One region of the Labrenzia sp. PHM005 genome, then DNA from elsewhere that is predicted to be linked to it. Evidence: predicted binding sites of a transcription regulator. Region 1 holds the regulator's gene; each other region holds the start of a gene.

Evidence for each region. The regulator PhoB, encoded in region 1, activates phosphate uptake and scavenging genes when phosphate is short. The targets are predictions, from matches to a motif close to TGTCATNNANCTGTCAT.
Region 2: ppk2 (polyphosphate kinase 2) is a predicted target of PhoB. The motif match lies at 2,122-2,138, and genes of this name have one in related genera.
Region 3: FJ695_RS13280 (UDP-2,3-diacylglucosamine diphosphatase) is a predicted target of PhoB. The motif match lies at 2,562-2,578, and genes of this name have one in related genera.
Region 4: FJ695_RS22185 (PhoX family phosphatase) is a predicted target of PhoB. The motif match lies at 2,057-2,073, and genes of this name have one in related genera.

Annotation. Positions count from the first base shown of each region.
Region 1 covers NZ_CP041191.1:5,638,841-5,642,957, reverse strand. Annotated here, with positions in the region: gene pstB (phosphate ABC transporter ATP-binding protein PstB) at 1-39, shown strand, start outside; gene phoU (phosphate signaling complex protein PhoU) at 71-766, shown strand; gene phoB (phosphate regulon transcriptional regulator PhoB) at 856-1,551, shown strand; gene FJ695_RS25485 (VWA domain-containing protein) at 1,613-3,262, opposite strand; gene FJ695_RS25480 (GcrA family cell cycle regulator) at 3,673-4,117, opposite strand, start outside.
Region 2 covers NZ_CP041191.1:1,492,908-1,497,024, reverse strand. Annotated here, with positions in the region: gene FJ695_RS06825 (MBL fold metallo-hydrolase) at 1-72, shown strand, start outside; gene FJ695_RS06820 (Gfo/Idh/MocA family protein) at 79-1,089, opposite strand; gene ppk2 (polyphosphate kinase 2) at 1,158-2,063, opposite strand; gene FJ695_RS06810 (TetR/AcrR family transcriptional regulator) at 2,247-2,885, shown strand; gene FJ695_RS06805 (carboxyl transferase domain-containing protein) at 2,882-4,117, shown strand, end outside.
Region 3 covers NZ_CP041191.1:2,960,086-2,964,202, reverse strand. Annotated here, with positions in the region: gene FJ695_RS13290 (threonine/serine dehydratase) at 1-548, opposite strand, end outside; gene FJ695_RS13285 (glycosyltransferase family 1 protein) at 680-1,717, opposite strand; gene FJ695_RS13280 (UDP-2,3-diacylglucosamine diphosphatase) at 1,714-2,517, opposite strand; gene FJ695_RS13275 (SDR family oxidoreductase) at 2,777-3,556, shown strand; gene FJ695_RS13270 (OmpP1/FadL family transporter) at 3,635-4,117, opposite strand, start outside.
Region 4 covers NZ_CP041191.1:4,900,993-4,905,109, reverse strand. Annotated here, with positions in the region: gene FJ695_RS22200 (DSD1 family PLP-dependent enzyme) at 1-791, opposite strand, end outside; gene FJ695_RS22195 (VOC family protein) at 953-1,342, opposite strand; gene soxR (redox-sensitive transcriptional activator SoxR) at 1,442-1,909, shown strand; gene FJ695_RS22185 (PhoX family phosphatase) at 2,144-4,045, shown strand.

The sequences.
Region 1 (4,117 bases):
AAACGCACTCAAGATTACATCACCGGCCGCTTCGGCTGACCGGGTTGCACAAGTTTCGAAAGGGCACAGGATGTCTGAACACATAGTCACGGCCTATGATGACGAATTGAACGCCATGGCCGGCCGGATTGCCGAAATGGGCGGGCTTGCAGAAAAAGCGTTTGCCGATGCAGTCTCAGCTTTGGTTTCCGGAGATACCGACTTGGCCAGGAAAGTGGTTTCCGAAGATGCCCGGTTGGATTCCCTGCATCAGGACGTTGAAGAAGATCTGATTGCCATGATCGTGCGGCGTCAGCCGATGGGGCAGGACTTGCGCGAAATCACCGCGGCAAGCCGAATTGCCCATGATCTGGAACGCGTTGGCGATCTTGCCAAAAACGTCGCAAAACGTGCAATCGCCATTGATAGCGATCTTCAGAGTAAGAAGCTGGCAATCGGTGTTGAGCACATGACGGAATTGGCGCTGAGCCAACTGAAGAAGGTGCTCGATGCCTACACCCGGCGCGACGCTGAGGCGGCGCGTCAGGTTCAGGAAGCCGATGCCGAAGTCGATGCGATCTATACGTCGCTGTTTCGCGAACTGCTCACCTACATGATGGAAGACCCGCGGGTCATCACCGAATGCGTCCATCTCCTGTTCTGCGCAAAGAACATTGAGCGCATCGGTGATCATGCCACCAACATTGCCGAAAACGTCTACTTCATGGTGACAGGTGAGCGTTTGCCGGAAGAGCGGACCAAGATTGACGAAACTGGAGCCGTTTAACGGTTGAAGCGGGGTGGCCTTTAGGTGGCTGCACTGCAGAAGTTGAGGCCGGCGTAAAGCGCCGGCTGGTGGAATTGGAGCGAGAATTCATGCCGAAGGTGCTCATCGTCGAAGACGAAGAACCGCTAAGCCTTCTGTTGCGATACAATCTGGAAGCTGAAGGTTATGCCGTGGAGACTTGTGTCCGCGGTGATGAAGCAGAAATCCGCCTGCGCGAAAGCCAGCCCGATCTCCTGTTGCTGGATTGGATGCTGCCGGGTCTTTCCGGCATCGAGCTGTGTCGGCGGCTGCGCGCCCGTGAAGATACTGAACGTCTGCCGGTCATCATGCTGACGGCACGTGGGGAAGAAGCCGAGCGCATCCGAGGGCTTTCAACAGGCGCTGATGACTACGTCGTCAAACCGTTTTCCGTTCCCGAGCTGATGGCCCGTGTCCGGGCGATCTTGCGCCGGGCGAGCCCGGAAGTGGTTTCTACGATGCTTCGGTCCGGCGATATTGAGCTTGACCGCGAAACACACCGGGTTCGCCGCAGCACCAAGGAAATTCACCTCGGGCCGACCGAATTCCGTCTTCTAGAGTTTTTGATGACGTCCCCCGGGCGGGTGTTCTCGCGCGAGCAGCTGCTTGATGGCGTTTGGGGCCACGATGTCTATGTGGATGAGCGGACTGTCGATGTACATGTCGGCCGGTTGCGCAAGGCGCTGAACAAGGGCAAAGCCAAGGACCCGATCCGCACCGTGCGCGGTGCGGGTTATTCCTTCAACGACCAATTTGCTGCTGCCTAAGATAATTGTAGAGGCCTGCCGGAACTTGCGGCAGGCCTCCGTCTTTTGCAGGCAATGAAACTTACTGAAGTTTCAGTACAAGCCGTTTGCCTTCGATCAGTGTCACCGGTACTTCTTGTCCGCCGACATCGAGCCTGTATTTGCCCGGCGGAAACGGAATATCGTTGGTGCCCTCAGTCAGCTTTATGACTTCCGTCCCGGCTTCATCGAAAACCTTGATGTAAAACTTCTTGCCTTCGATTTTGATGCGGCCCGGATTGATCCGCAGATCATCACCAGCTTCAACCGTGAAGTCTTTCCAGGCGGCTTTGCCGAACATGACAGTGTAGGTGCCCGGCGCTAACGGGATCGTCGTCCGGTCCCGGGTGAATTTCTCCACTTCTTCACCCGTATCCTGATCCAGGATCCGGTTAAAATAGGGCTCCGCCATACGAACCAGGGCCGGATCCAATGTCACGGTTTCGCCTTCGGTCAATTTGATGCCGCGCCAGAGTTTTTTGCCAAACCGCACGTCATAGGTACCAGGCGGGAGGGGAAGTTCGTCATTTGACTTCGTCAGCTTCAGCAAAGCCTGACCGGTCGCCGGATCCAGAACATCATGGAAGTAAGGGTTTTTGATTTTCAGGCGGCCCGGATTCAGAACAGTCGTCTCACCTTCGTTGACAACAACATTCTTCCAAAGGGCTTTGCCGAAGGCCACATCATATAGGCCTGCCAAAAGTGGGAAGTCAGCGTGATGCTTGGTGGCTTTTTCTATAATCTCCCCGGTTTCTGGATCCAGGACATCATTGAAATAGGGGCCTTCGACCCTGAGCCGGCCCGGTTCTATTGTTGTGGTTTCATCGGCTCGAACAGCAACGCTTTTCAGCCATTGGGTCTTGCCGAATTTGATGTTGTAGATCCCAGCCGGGAGAACTTTGGACGGGGTGCTATCTGTGAGCACGGCAACCTGCTCGCCCGTTTCGGCATCAACCACTTCGTTGAAATAGGGGGCGATGATTTCCAGCGTTCCTTCCTGCGCCTCGGGAAGGGTGATTGTGATCACTTCATCCTGGATTTCCGGCTCAGCGGTAGCCTCTACCGCCTCTTCCATGGTTTTCGCAAGGTCCACGGCAGAGTTGGCGTCATAGTAGGTGCCACGGGCGGCATCCGCGATGCATTGCAACTGCAGCCGCGCCTGCGGATCGACACCAAAGCCAACTGTATGGATGGTCAGATCCGTATCGGCTTCCGCTAGTTTCTTGGCAAGCAGGCAGGGATCGCCTTCGCAGGTTTCCTTGCCGTCTGAGACGAGAACGATGGCCCGCTTGCCGTTTTCCGGTTTCAGGTCGTCGGCGGCCAATCCAAGAACATGGGTAATGGGCGTATAGCCTTGGGCTTTTAGACCATCCGATGTGTTCACCACACCGGCGCGAACATCTGGCGCGCGGCCGAAAGGAACCAGCATCTGTGTGTCAGTGCAATTGTGTTTGCTGCGGTGGTGCTGGTGTCCATAGGCGCGAAAGGACAGCCGCACGCTGTCAGGGATCTGACCGACGAGGTTTCGCACGGCATTCTTGGCAGCATTGATTTTGACAGTACCGTCGGTGAGGTGGCCGTTCATACTGCCGGAGGCATCCAGGATAAGGGCAACACTTCGGTCTTCCGCAAGTGCTGATGAAGCGGAGAGGGCAAGTGTGGCGGCAAGGCCTAATTTCCAAATGGATTTCATCTTATGTCTCCAGGCAAAACAGTTTGGGCTGACCTCCGTTCCCAAGTCGGGTCCACAAACACATTTGAAGCGTCGGACAAGCGCAGGGGGGCGATCGGCGCCAGGCCTTCATGAGTAGCCGCGAAATCGTGCAAAGGCTGTAATTCACATCACAAATACAAAGTAAAATATTGAGATGAATTATATAGTTAATGAAGTGAATTAGTTTTGGGGTGTATTTTATTATATGTGAGAGTCGATGATTTGATGAGGCGTGCCGAATTTATTTAGTTGGCTTGATGAAAACGATTTTCTGGGAGAATTATTTGTTTTGCGGTTTGAAGTAGTATTTTGAACATGTTGCAACAAAAACAAAAAAAAGCCCGCTGGTGAAGCGGGCTTTAAAGTCGATGTGCTGTACTTGCGGAGTTTTACGATGCTTGAGCAACAGCCTTGTTTGCGCCGCGGCGGCGGTCAGCAATCGGCTGATAGGCGATCTTGCAGTGATGCGCGCAGTAAGGAACACCCGCATCGGACTGGCGTCCGCAGAAGTAGAAGTCGTCTGTTGCCGGGTCACCGATTGGCCATTTGCAGGTCCGCTCGGTGAGCGTCAGGATGGTTGCGCGTTTGGAAATCGGCACCAACTCGGCAATCGGCTCAGCTTCCGGGCGGATCTCAGCAACAGGTGCAGGGGTCGGATCCATCTTCAGAGCGGCAGATCCATGGGTCTGCGGCTGGGCCTGTGGTTTCTTCGGGGTTGCCTGCGCTGTCGGGCTTGCAGTCCGTGCGCGGCGCGGCTTTGTGCTTGGTGTGGATGACTTCGCCCGGCCGGACAGGCCAAGACGGTGCACCTTACCAATAACTGCGTTCCGGGTT
Region 2 (4,117 bases), 2.0 Mb from region 1:
CTGGACACCACCAGCTTCGGTGTTTTGCAGGCACGTGCCGGCGGCGGCTATTCATTTGAGCCGATAGCCTAGCGGCAATCAGCCAACGCTAACCCAGCCACCAGATTCGGCGGATTTGAACAGAGCATCCAGAATCGCCATGTTCTGAATGGCATCCTCAACCCCATAGGGCAGGCCTTCTTCACCCAGAATGGCCCGCCCGAAAACATCGGCCATCTCGCTGTATTGATTGCAAGGTGCGAAAGTTTCGGTTTCTGCCGATTGACCCCCAAGCAAGGACCCATCGTCCAGACGCAGCGACACCTCCCCGCCAAGCGGCGCATTAAACGGAATGACGAGTTCCAACCGCTTTTTCGTACCGACCAATTGGAGGCGCTGATAAGCCGTCAACTGGGTCGAGACCGTGAAGTTGAGCTGGCGCCCCTGACCGAAATCCAGCATCGCGCTGGTTATGCGGTCGGTTCCAAATTCCGGATCCCGGTCAATCAGGGAGACAACCCGTTGCGGCTCGGCATCAAAGAAATACCGGCCGGCCAGCATGGTGTAACAGCCGATATCTAGCAGTGCACCACCGCCGATCTCAGCGTTGTTGCGGATATTTCCCGGGTCATCGTTGAAATAGCTGAAGAACGCCTGGATCGCTTTTAATTCCCCCAGCTGCTCAGATCGAACAATCTCACGCGCGCGGATCCACTGCGGATGCGCCCGGACCATGAAAGCTTCGGCAATCAACCGGTCATCAGACCGGGAAAGCAACTGCCTTGCCTCCTCCGCGTTGAGAGCAATCGGTTTTTCGCACAAAACATGTTTCCCGGCTGCAGCGGCCTGCAGCGTCAGCGGTACATGCATGTGATTTGGCAGGGGATTATAAATGGCATCGATGTCCGGATCGGCCAACAGGTCTTCGTAGGACCCATAGGCCTTTTCAATCCCGAGCTGTCCAGCGACCTCCTGTGCCCGTTCCAGCCCGCGTGAGGCAATGGCAGCGACAATGCCGGTCTCGGAGCCTTGAATGCCAGGCAGAACCTTTTCCCGGCCGATTTTTGCAGTCGACAGGACGCCCCACCGGATTTTCTTAGTTGCGCTCATGATTGCCTCCTATCGTTAAATGAAAATCCCGGCCGATGGCCGGGATCTCGTTTTGTGTATGAACACAATCAGTATTTTTCGGGCACGTAAAGATGCTCTGGCAAAACTTTGCGCTCGTAGTCCGGCTTAAATCGCCGCTCGGGCAATGTGATTGGATCGTGCGGGACCTCGTCATACGGCATGACGGAGAGAAGATGGTTGATGCAGTTGAGCCGCGCCTGCTTCTTGTCATTGCCTTCAACGATAAACCAGGGCGCTTCGGGAATGTTGGTCCGCTCAAAGGTCTCTTCCTTGGCCTTTGTATAATCTTCCCAACGGACCCGGGATTCCAGATCCATCGGCGACAGCTTCCATTGTTTGAGCGGGTCATGAACCCTCATTAAAAAGCGCAACTGTTGTTCTTCGTCGGTGATGGAGAACCAATATTTGATCAACCGGATGCCGGAGCGCACCAGCATGCGTTCAAATTCGGGCACATCGTTGAAAAATTCTTCGACCTCATCGTCAGAAGCAAAACCCATCACCCGCTCGACGCCAGAACGGTTGTACCAGGAGCGGTCAAAGAGCACGATTTCGCCAGCTGCCGGCAGATGCGGCACATAACGCTGGAAATACCACTGGCTCTTTTCCCGGTCGGACGGTGCCGGCAGAGCAACCACACGGCAAACACGCGGGTTTAGCCGCTGAGTAATACGTTTGATCACGCCGCCCTTGCCGGCCGCATCCCGACCTTCAAAGATGACGACAATCTTTTCACCACTGTCCTGCACCCAGTCTTGCAACTTGACCAGCTCTGCCTGGAGCATCAGCAATTCATGAAAGTAAGTTCGCCGGTCGAGCGGGGATTTGTGTTTTTTGTCAGCAATGAATTGAAGATCCTTAGCGATCAGGAAATCATCGATTTCCATCTCCAGCTCTTCATCCATGCTGTCAGCCCACTCATTCTCCACCCAAGTCTTAGCGTCCTTCATCATCCGCTTGTCCTTACTTGCTGATCAATACTCACTCACATGCACTGAGAGCCCAAATTCCATGACAGGAGTTTGACACTAAAGGCAGCAGAATCCGGTCCGCAATGCGCTGGCTCAAAACCTAGGGCTCAAATTTGACTTGTAAATGAATGAACGTTCATTTACTTTGCTTGGTAAGAGGAGTTGATGATGGGATTGAGTGCGCGCGCACAGCCGCGGCAAAAGGGGCTGGAAACAGCCGAAAAGGTCCGGAAGACAGCACTTCGGCTGTTCGCCGCCTCCGGCTATGCGGCCGTTTCCATGCGTGACATTGCCGCCCAAGTCGGTGTTCAGCCCGGCGCGCTCTACAATCACTTCCCGACCAAGCAAGACATCCTGAAAGATCTGATGCTGACCCATATGGCCGACCTCATGGCCGAGTGGGAAAACGCCGGCTTTCCGGACGGGATGGATCCGATCGAGCGTTTCGTGCGCTTCCACATTCGCTACCACTTGGAGCGGGCCGACGAGGTTTTCATCGCATACATGGAATTGCGCAGCCTCGACCCGGAAAACTTCGAGGTGATCGAGACCGAGCGGCGGCGCTATGAAGAGATCCTCACCGGCATTTTGACCGAGGGTGCCGCAAACGGCCGCTATCAGGTGGACGACGCCAAGGTCGCAACCCGGGCCATCATTGCCATGCTGACCGGCATACCGGCTTGGTATCGTTCTGGCGGCGGCCTGTCGAAAGACGACATCGAAACGCTTTACTTGAAGATGGTGCAAAAGACCATTGCCCCGGAAACCGGGGAGATTTCACCCAACGGAGACCGGATGACATGAGCATCCTCAAATCGAGCTTATCGCCCAAAAGCGCAGACTTCACGGCCAACAAGGCAGCCCATGAAGATGCCATGGCGCAAATCAAGGACGCTGCACAGACCGCCCTGGACGGCGGCGGCGAAACAGCTCGCCAGCGTCACGTCTCCCGCGGCAAAATCCTGCCGCGTGAACGGGTTTCGCGCTTGCTTGATCCGGGTTCTCCGTTCCTGGAAGTCGGTATGCTGGCTGCCCATGAGATGTACGACGGCGCGGCCCCATCTGCCGGTATGATCGCAGGCATTGGCCGGGTTGAAGGGCAGGAAGTCATGATCCTGGCCAATGACGCGACCGTCAAAGGCGGCACCTATTATCCGTTGTCCGTCAAAAAACACCTCCGTGCCCAGGAAATCGCCGAGCAGAACAATCTGCCGTGCGTCTATCTGGTCGACAGCGGCGGCGCCAACCTGCCGAACCAGGACGAGGTCTTCCCGGATCGCGACCACTTCGGCCGGATCTTCTTCAATCAGGCCAACATGTCCTCCAAGGGCATTGCCCAGATCGCGGTTGTCATGGGGTCGTGCACCGCGGGCGGTGCCTATGTCCCAGCGATGTCGGACGAGACGATCATCGTCAAGAACCAGGGCACGATCTTCCTCGCAGGACCTCCTTTGGTGAAGGCTGCAACGGGTGAAGAAGTTTCTGCAGAAGACCTTGGCGGCGGAGATGTTCATACGCGCCTCTCTGGTGTGGCCGACCATCTGGCGCGCGATGATGCGCATGCGCTGGCCCTTGCCCGGCGTTCCATTGCGAGCCTCAACCGCACCAAAGCCTCTCAACTTGCCTTGCAGACCCCGGAAGATCCGCTTTACGACCCGGATGAAATCCTCGGCGTGGTTCCGGCAGATCTGAAGACGCCCTATGACATCCGTGAAGTGATCGCCCGCGTCGTTGACGGCTCCCGCTTCGACGAGTTTAAAGCGCGTTACGGTACGACGCTCGTCTGTGGTTTTGCTCACATCCACGGGATGCCGGTCGGCATCATCGCCAACAACGGTGTGCTGTTCTCCGAAAGCGCGGTCAAAGGCGCACACTTCGTCGAGCTCTGCTCGCAGCGCAAGGTGCCTTTGGTCTTCCTGCAGAACATCACCGGCTTCATGGTCGGCCAGAAGTATGAAAGCGGCGGCATCGCCAAGGACGGCGCCAAGCTGGTGACTGCCGTTGCCACCACGAAGGTTCCGAAAATCACGATGCTG
Region 3 (4,117 bases), 2.7 Mb from region 1:
TGCGCGGCCATTTCCAGACCGGTCGTGCCCTGACCCGCGATGACAGCTGGGTCGTTGTAAGGGTGGACAAAGGTCGCTCCCGTTTCCGAGCAGATCCTTGACGCAATTTGATCCCGGTCTTCATTGGCCCGGTCATAAGTTATCACCGTCGCTCCATAAGCACGGGTCCGGGTTAACTTAACTTCAGGCGCATCCGCCGGCATGACGATCGTTGCCGGCATATCGAAGATTTGGGCGCTTGCAGCCACACCCTGCGCATGATTACCAGAGGAACAGGCCACAACACCTTTGGAACGTATCTCCGGGTCAATCTGGCGCAAACAATTGTAGGCACCCCGGAATTTGAACGAGCCGCTTCGTTGGAGGCATTCAGGCTTGATGAAGACACGCCCGCCAACTCTCTCATCCAAAGCTGGGTTGTTCAAAAGTGGTGTTTTGACTGCAACGCCATTGATGGCATTGGCGGCATCTAGAATGTCCTCAAAAGTGACTGCTGCGTCCTTGTAGGAGGAGGGTTCCGTTGCCGTATGTGCTGCCGTTTCCGTCATCAAAGCCACCTTGAAACTTGTCAATGGAGGAAAGGAGTACTCAGATGGCTTCGGGCTGGCAACAACAACATTGTCCCCGTGACAACACCCCCGAATCTCAATCGATCGGCAGGGTAAGTTACGTGGGCGGGCTATTCAGCGGCGTTTGCCGTGGTTGACCGGTTGATGGCTGCATTACAATTTTCAAGAAACTGCCGGCTGCTCGCCGCCCAGGTGTAGTTCAGCGCAATACTGCGGCAATGATCGCGCGGAATGTCGAGGGCCGCTTCGGCGGCTTCGGCAAGATTATCCGAGAGCACCCCGGCTCCGGTGCCACCGATCACATCGAGCGGCCCCATCACTGGATAGGCAGCCACCGGGACACCGCACGCAAGCGCTTCCAGCATGACGTTGCCAAACGTATCCGTCAGTGACGGAAAGACAAACACATCCGCATCCGAATAGTGACGGGCAAGGTCTTCGCCGGTTTTCGACCCCACAAAGAGCGTGTCGGAGTATTCCCGCCTCAAGGCTTCAAGTTGCGGACCACCGCCAACCACGACCTTTGACCCGCTTAGTTTCAGATCCAGGAAAGCCTTGATGTTTTTTTCGATCGCAACCCGGCCAACATACATGAAGACCGGCCCCGGTAGATCCGCCGGGAGGACTGAGCCGTCGTAGGGCTTAAACAGGTTCTCATCGACCCCTCGCGACCAGCGCATCAAGTTACTAAAGCCACGATCTCTCAGATCATTTTCCAAGGACTTCGTGGCCACCATGCAGCCATCGCCAGCGTTGTGAAACCGGCGCATCCAGGCATAAGACCAAGACAACGGCACAGGCATCCTGGCGGACACATATTCTGGAAAACGCGTGTGATAGCTTGTCGTGAATGGCTGGCCACGTTTCTTGGCAATACTAGCAGCCAGCAGCCCGAGCGGCCCCTCTGTGGCAATATGAAGATGCTCACAGCCAAACTCATCGATCATCCGGCGGATGGTTCCCCGATGGGTCAGAGACAGGCGGATTTCCGGATAGGTTGGACAAGGCAACGTCCGGAAGGATTGCGGGGTTAAAAACTCGACCCGAACACCGAGGGCGCTGAGTTCTTCCGCCGTCCGCTCTAATGACCGGACAACACCATTGATTTGCGGATGCCAGGCATCCGTCACAACAAGAATGGAACTCATGCGGCGACCGGAGCTTCCTGTGGTTTCGCCAACTCGGCACCGGTCTGGGCTTGTTCTACCCATCTGATCACCTCAAAGGTTCCATCATGATGTTCGGCAACCGCCGTACAGCTTTCCACCCAATCACCTGTATTGATGTAGTGGATGCCATTCACATCACGGTTCGCAGCATGGTGGATATGACCGCAAATCACGCCGTCAACGCCCTGGCGGCGTGCTTCATCACAAAGCGCATCTTCGAACCGCCCAATGAAACTGACGGCATTCTTGACCTTCAGTTTAGCCCAAGCAGACAGAGACCAGTAGGTCAGCCCCAACCGCCGCCTTATGGTATTCATGACCGTATTCACAGCGAGCGCGGTGACATAAGCCTTGTCACCAAAAAAGGCGAGCCATTTGGCGTGCCGGATCACCACATCGAACTGATCGCCATGGATAACCAGATACTGTTTTTTATCGGCAGTCTCGTGAATGATACTGTCGGTGACTTCGACGCCGCCGAAATGCGTGCCTAGAAAATTCCGCAGGAACTCGTCGTGATTGCCGGGGATATAGACGATACGAGAACCCTTGCGGCCCTTGCGCAGGATCTTTTGAACCACATCGTTGTGGAGCTGGGGCCAGTACCAAGACCGTTTCAGACGCCAGCCGTCCGCAATATCGCCGACCAGGTAAACGGTCTCTGCATCGTTGTCTTTCAAAAAGTCCAGAAGCAGCTCAGCTTGGCACCCCCTGGTTCCCAAGTGAACGTCTGAAATAAACAAGGCCCTGTAATGCCGCGATGCCTCTGAAGTGGACATTTCACGTCTCCATGATCCATTGGACCGCTATAGACGCGATTCAGGTTGCACTATTATGACAAGCAGCCTTTTGCCGCCGCGAACGCAGCGTTTTCTTAGTCCCTTCCGCAGAAAGCCGCAGTCAGAAAAACCAGCGTTTGCTAACTTCTTGACCAGCTAAGTGATCAACATCTTGCAACTATTCCCAAAAGGATGGCGGCAGCTATCCAGTTTCCCTAGTATCCGGCAGTGATTTGAAAATGCTTGGGGAGACCAGCAGATGGATTTGGGATTGCGCGGCAAATCGGCGATCGTTTGCGCTTCGAGCCGGGGACTGGGCCGTGGCTGCGCGGAAGCGCTTGCCGAGGCCGGGTGTAATTTGGTGATCAACGGACGGGATCAAGCGGCTCTAGAGGCCACGCGGGTCCATTTGGCCGAACAGTTTCAGGTTAATGTGACAGCAGTTGCAGCTGACGTCTCGACCCCGGAGGGACAAGCTGCGCTTCTGGATGTTTGCCCCCAGCCAGACATTCTGGTGAACAACAATGGCGGCCCGCCCCGAAAAGACTACACGGAACTGGACCGCGACGCCTTGCTCGGTGGTGTTGTCCAGAACTTCGTCACCCCAATCGAGCTTATTCAGGCGGTAACCCCGGGCATGAAAGAGCGCGGTTTTGGGCGGATCGTCAACATCACCTCCCTCTCGGTCAAAATGCCGATTGAAGGCCTTGACCTTTCAAGCGGCGCCCGGGCAGGCCTGACTGCATTCCTAGCCGGTGTCTGTCGGCAACTCGCCCCTTATGGCGTGACTGTGAACAACCTGCTTCCCGGCAAGATGGATACGGACCGGTTGAAGGGCGGCTTTGAAAGAACAGCGCAACAAGCTGGAATAAGTATTGAAGCTGTGCGGGAATCCCAGGCGGCCGAGATTCCGGCTCGGCGGTTCGGCAACTCAGAAGAATTTGGCCAAACCTGTGCTTTCCTATGTTCTCAATATGGAGGCTACATCACAGGTCAAAACATCCTGATGGACGGAGGCCTTTACCCGGCAGCATTCTGAACAGATGAGCTCGTTGGGTTAAACAAAAAAGCCGGTCTGCACAGCAGACCGGCTGAGTTGTAAAGCTGTCCAATCCGATCAGAACTTGACGCGGAGAGACGCAGTCAAAATGTCGACGGCAGAGTCGACTGATCCTGTCAGGGATCCCTTTGAGGCGCTGTAATCCTGATGGCCTGGCGTCAGGTTCAAGTCAGTATCGGCGCCGAAAATGTGTGTGTAACCCACGTCGAACGAGACATGTTTGTTGTAGGTGTAAGACGCACCCGCGCTCAGCCACAGACGGTCGTTGTCTGGAAGGCGTGCAGACCGGATTTCCGTATCGATCGGCGACCATTCGTAGGCAGCACCAGCCCGAAGCGTGAGTTTGTCGTTAAAGTCGTATTCACCGCCGAGAGCAACGAAGAAACCGTCATCATAATTGAACGGCAACGTCGTCACAGTTGCACCTGTTGCGGTCGATTCAAGGCGTGGCTGCTTCAAACGGCTCCAGTTGGTCCACTCAAAGGTACCAAGAACCCGAATGTCATCCGTAATGCTCTGTTTTGCGGACACGGTGATCAT
Region 4 (4,117 bases), 740 kb from region 1:
GTTGTCAGAACGGACAGGGCGATGTCATCAACGTCACAGACACCGATCCCGGCCTGCACCAGGTCAAAGAAGACATAAACACCGGCGCGGACTTCCGTTACGCCCTCGAGATTTTGAACGGCATGCGCTGTTGGGGTGGAACCAATGCTGACGACCGGGCAGGGCAGTTCGGCGGCACGCAGCCGATCGGCTGCCCGCGTTGCGCCCCTGCGTTCCATTTCGGCGAAGTCCGCATGAGCTTTTTTGCCCGATACCTCATAGCTTTCCCCGGCATGGGTCAACACACCGCGCAACTCCGCGCTATCCGCCAGGATCTTGCCGATTTCGAGCAAAACAGGATCTTCGGGGGCAACACCACTGCGATGGCCATCACAATCAATTTCGATCAGGGCAGGAATTTTTTGGCCAAGCCGTTCGGAGGCATCCGCCACGGCTTGTGCCTGGGCCACACTGTCGAGGATGACGGAAAGATCGCAGCCGCGGGTCTGGATTGCTGCCACCCGGTCTAGCTTTTGCGGCGTGATACCAACCGCATAGGTGATGTCGCGCACGCCCATTTCGGCAAACACTTCAGCTTCTGCGAGGGTCGAGACCGTTGCTGGACCTGTTCCATCCGTCAAAAGCCGCTTGGCAATCTCCTTCGACTTGACCGTCTTCAAATGCGGCCGGAGCGTGCCGCCTTTGATTTTGATGTGATCTGCTAAGCGACGGATGTTTCGTGTCATTCGCTGTTCATCAACTATCAGCGATGGGGTTTCGAGTGCATCAAATCGAGAGTCTGAAATTGTCATTCCGGGTCCGTCCTTCGTGATTCCGGACACACCGTAAACGCCAGCAGATCATTTTCCTATTGCCAAATCGAGGGTTCGCCAGACCGCCCCCGCCTCTCAAAACTCTTGGGAGACGGGGCAGTTTTTCTGGCATCTGATACCGGTTCGGCTCGGAGCGTTCGTTAGTCCGAATAACTGACCACTTCGAACTCGATGCCGTCGTCATCGTCGAAGTAAAACCGGCGGCCAGGCTCGTAGTCGGCGTGGTTCTTGGTCTGATAGCCACCGGCATTTATTAGCTCTTCCGTCGCGTCCAGATCGTCGACAACGACCGCAATGTGATTGAGACCACCGCGGATACCGTAGCTCTCACCTTGCAGAGCTTCGGTCTTCTTTGGCGGCGTATAGGCGGCGATATAACTGGTATCATTGCCGATATGGTAGGTGGTGCCGCCGCCCAAGCTATCACCCTTCCAGCGGATCTCCCAGCCGAACCAGTCATTCAGCCGTTTTGCTGTGGCCTCTGGATCACTCACGGTGACGTTCACATGTTCCAAAAATGCGCCTGACATTGTGTGTCCTTTCAAGATTTGACTTGTGTTGGACACCAGAGATAATTCCTCAAGTTAAGTTGAGGTCAAGGGCTGAAACATCATTTTTTGGAGGTGCTTGTGAAAGGCACGGATTTATTGTCAATCGGGGAGCTGGCCGAGCGGACGGGGGTGTCGGTGTCGGCGATCCGCTTTTACGAGACAAAAGGCTTGGTCACCTCCGTGCGCAACAAAGGCGGCCAGAGGCGCTTTTTGCGTGCAGATTTAAGGCGCCTCTCCTTTGTGTTGGTGGCGCAGGAATTCGGATTTTCCATCACCGAGATTGCCGAACAACTTCAGAAATTACCAGACGGCCGAGCGCCGACAAAGTCGGACTGGACCAAAATCAGTAGGGGCTTTAGGGCGCATCTTGATCGAAAGATCGAGGGATTGATGGCTCTTCGGGAAAAACTGGATGGCTGTATTGGCTGCGGTTGCCTGTCGATGCAGAAATGCAAGCTCTACAACGCCGGCGATGCGGCCAGCCGCCACGGGCGGGGCCCGCGCTATCTTTTGGGAGATGTTCCCGATCTGCCGGACGAGGGCTGACCTTTCTGAAAATTAATTTGAAAACCCGGTCTGCCGCCCAAAAGTAAGGAGACAGCGGTGTATTAAGGGGAGCGGCCAAACTCGTTCGTTCGGCGACGATCAAAAGCAAGTTTATCCCGTGGCTGAACAGGGCAACTTTGACGTTGTTGTCATGCTAGCGTCACGCTGTTTTCGGTATCGCTGTTTACCTCACATATGAGCGTATCTAAGTAGCCATCCTTCTGGAGAGCAATTATGACCGATATCAACAAAGACGAATTGTCCTGGGACGAGTGGGACGAGCTGGTTCGTCCGGCCGAAGAAATCACCGAATTTGACCGTGTTGTTGAAGCGGGCCTGTCGCGCCGCGGTTTCCTTGGCGGTCTGGTTGCCTTTGGTTCCGGTGCGGCTGTTATGGGCCTTGGCACCGGTGCCAGCTTGATGACGTCCACATCTGTACAAGCTCAGGCGGCATCCGGCCGGTTTGCCTTCTCTCCGGTTGGCATTGCCACCGATGCGACCGTGCATGTTCCGGAAGGGTATACCTGGGACATCTTGGTGAAATGGGGCGATAAGCTGTTCTCAGACGCCGCTGATTTTGACAGCGAGACGGGTGTTCCGGTCGCCTCTTCTGATCGTGTCTTCGGCGAAAACACTGACGGCATGGAGCTGTTTGTTGTTGGCGACAAGCAAGTGATTGCCGTCAACAGCGAATATGTGAACCCGAAGATCAACCTGCCGCACACCGGAGACGGCAAACCGCGGTCGGCTGACGACGTTAAGATGCTGCAGAACTTCCAGGGCGTGACCGTGATGGAAGTTGAAGAAGGGGCGGCCGGCTGGAAAGTGGTCGTCGACAGCCCGTTCAACCGCCGCATCACCCATAACACGGAAATGCGGATTTCCGGTCCTGCGGCCGGTCATGACCTTCTGAAGACCGACGCCGACCCAACCGGCACCAAATCTCTCGGCACCTTCAACAACTGTGGTGCCGGCAAGACCCCGTGGGGCACATATCTGACCTGCGAAGAAAACTTTAACGGCTATTTCGGGTCCACCGATGATACCTTCGAGCGCCCGCACGATTACAAGCGCTACGGGATCTCCAACGAGAGCCGCTACAGCTATGAAAAATTCGACGCGCGGTTCGACATTTCCAAAAACGTCAACGAGCCGCGCCGCGCGGGCTACATCGTTGAGATTGATCCGACCAACCCGAGTTCAACGCCGGTCAAACGCACAGCTCTCGGCCGTTTCAAGCACGAAAACGCCGCTTGTACGCTCGCGCCGAGCGGCCAGGTTGTTGTTTACATGGGTGACGATGAGCGCGGCGAATTCCTGTATAAATTCGTCTCCAATGGCACCTATACGCCAGGTGCCCCAACCGACGGTCTTCTGGACGACGGTCAGCTTTATGTTGCCAAGTTCGCTGACGACGGCAACGGTGAATGGGTGGCTCTCACTCCGGAAGCAACTGGCATGAGCAAGGAAGAGATCTGCATCTTCTCCCGCATGGCAGCGTCCAAAGTTGGCGCAACCACCATGGACCGTCCGGAATGGGTAGCTGTGAACCCGGTGTCTGTTGAAGCCTACTGCGCGCTGACCAACAACAAGAACCGCGGCGTCAAACCGAACGCCGGTGGCGACGACACCGCCGTCAACGGCCCGAACCCGCGCGAGAAGAACAACTACGGCCAAATCGTCCGCTGGTACCCGGCCAATGACGACCATGCGGCAAGTGCCTTCAAGTGGGATCTCTATGTTATGGCCGGCAACCCGGAGGTTCACGGTGACAGTGCCTATGCAGGCTCGTCCAACGTCAACGCCGGCAACATGTTCAACTCGCCGGACGGCATGATGTTCGATACGTCGGGCCTTTTGTGGATCCAGACGGACGGCAACTACAAAAACGAAGGCGATTTCGCCGGTATGGGCAACAACCAGATGCTGGTTGGCGACCCGGTCACCGGTCAGATCGAGCGTTTCATGACCGTGCCCTATGGCGCCGAAGTGACGGGTGTCACCTGGTCCGCTGACCGCCGCACGCTTTTTGTCGGCATCCAGCACCCGAAGGCGCCGTTCCCGGACGGCGACGGCAAACTGGCCCGCTCAGCCGTCATCGCCGTCAAGCGCGCGGACAACGCTCTGATCGGCTAACCTTCACAGCTTTGGTCAAATCTAGAAGCGCGCCGGATTTCCGGCGCGCTTTTTCTTTTGTGCCGTCCCGAC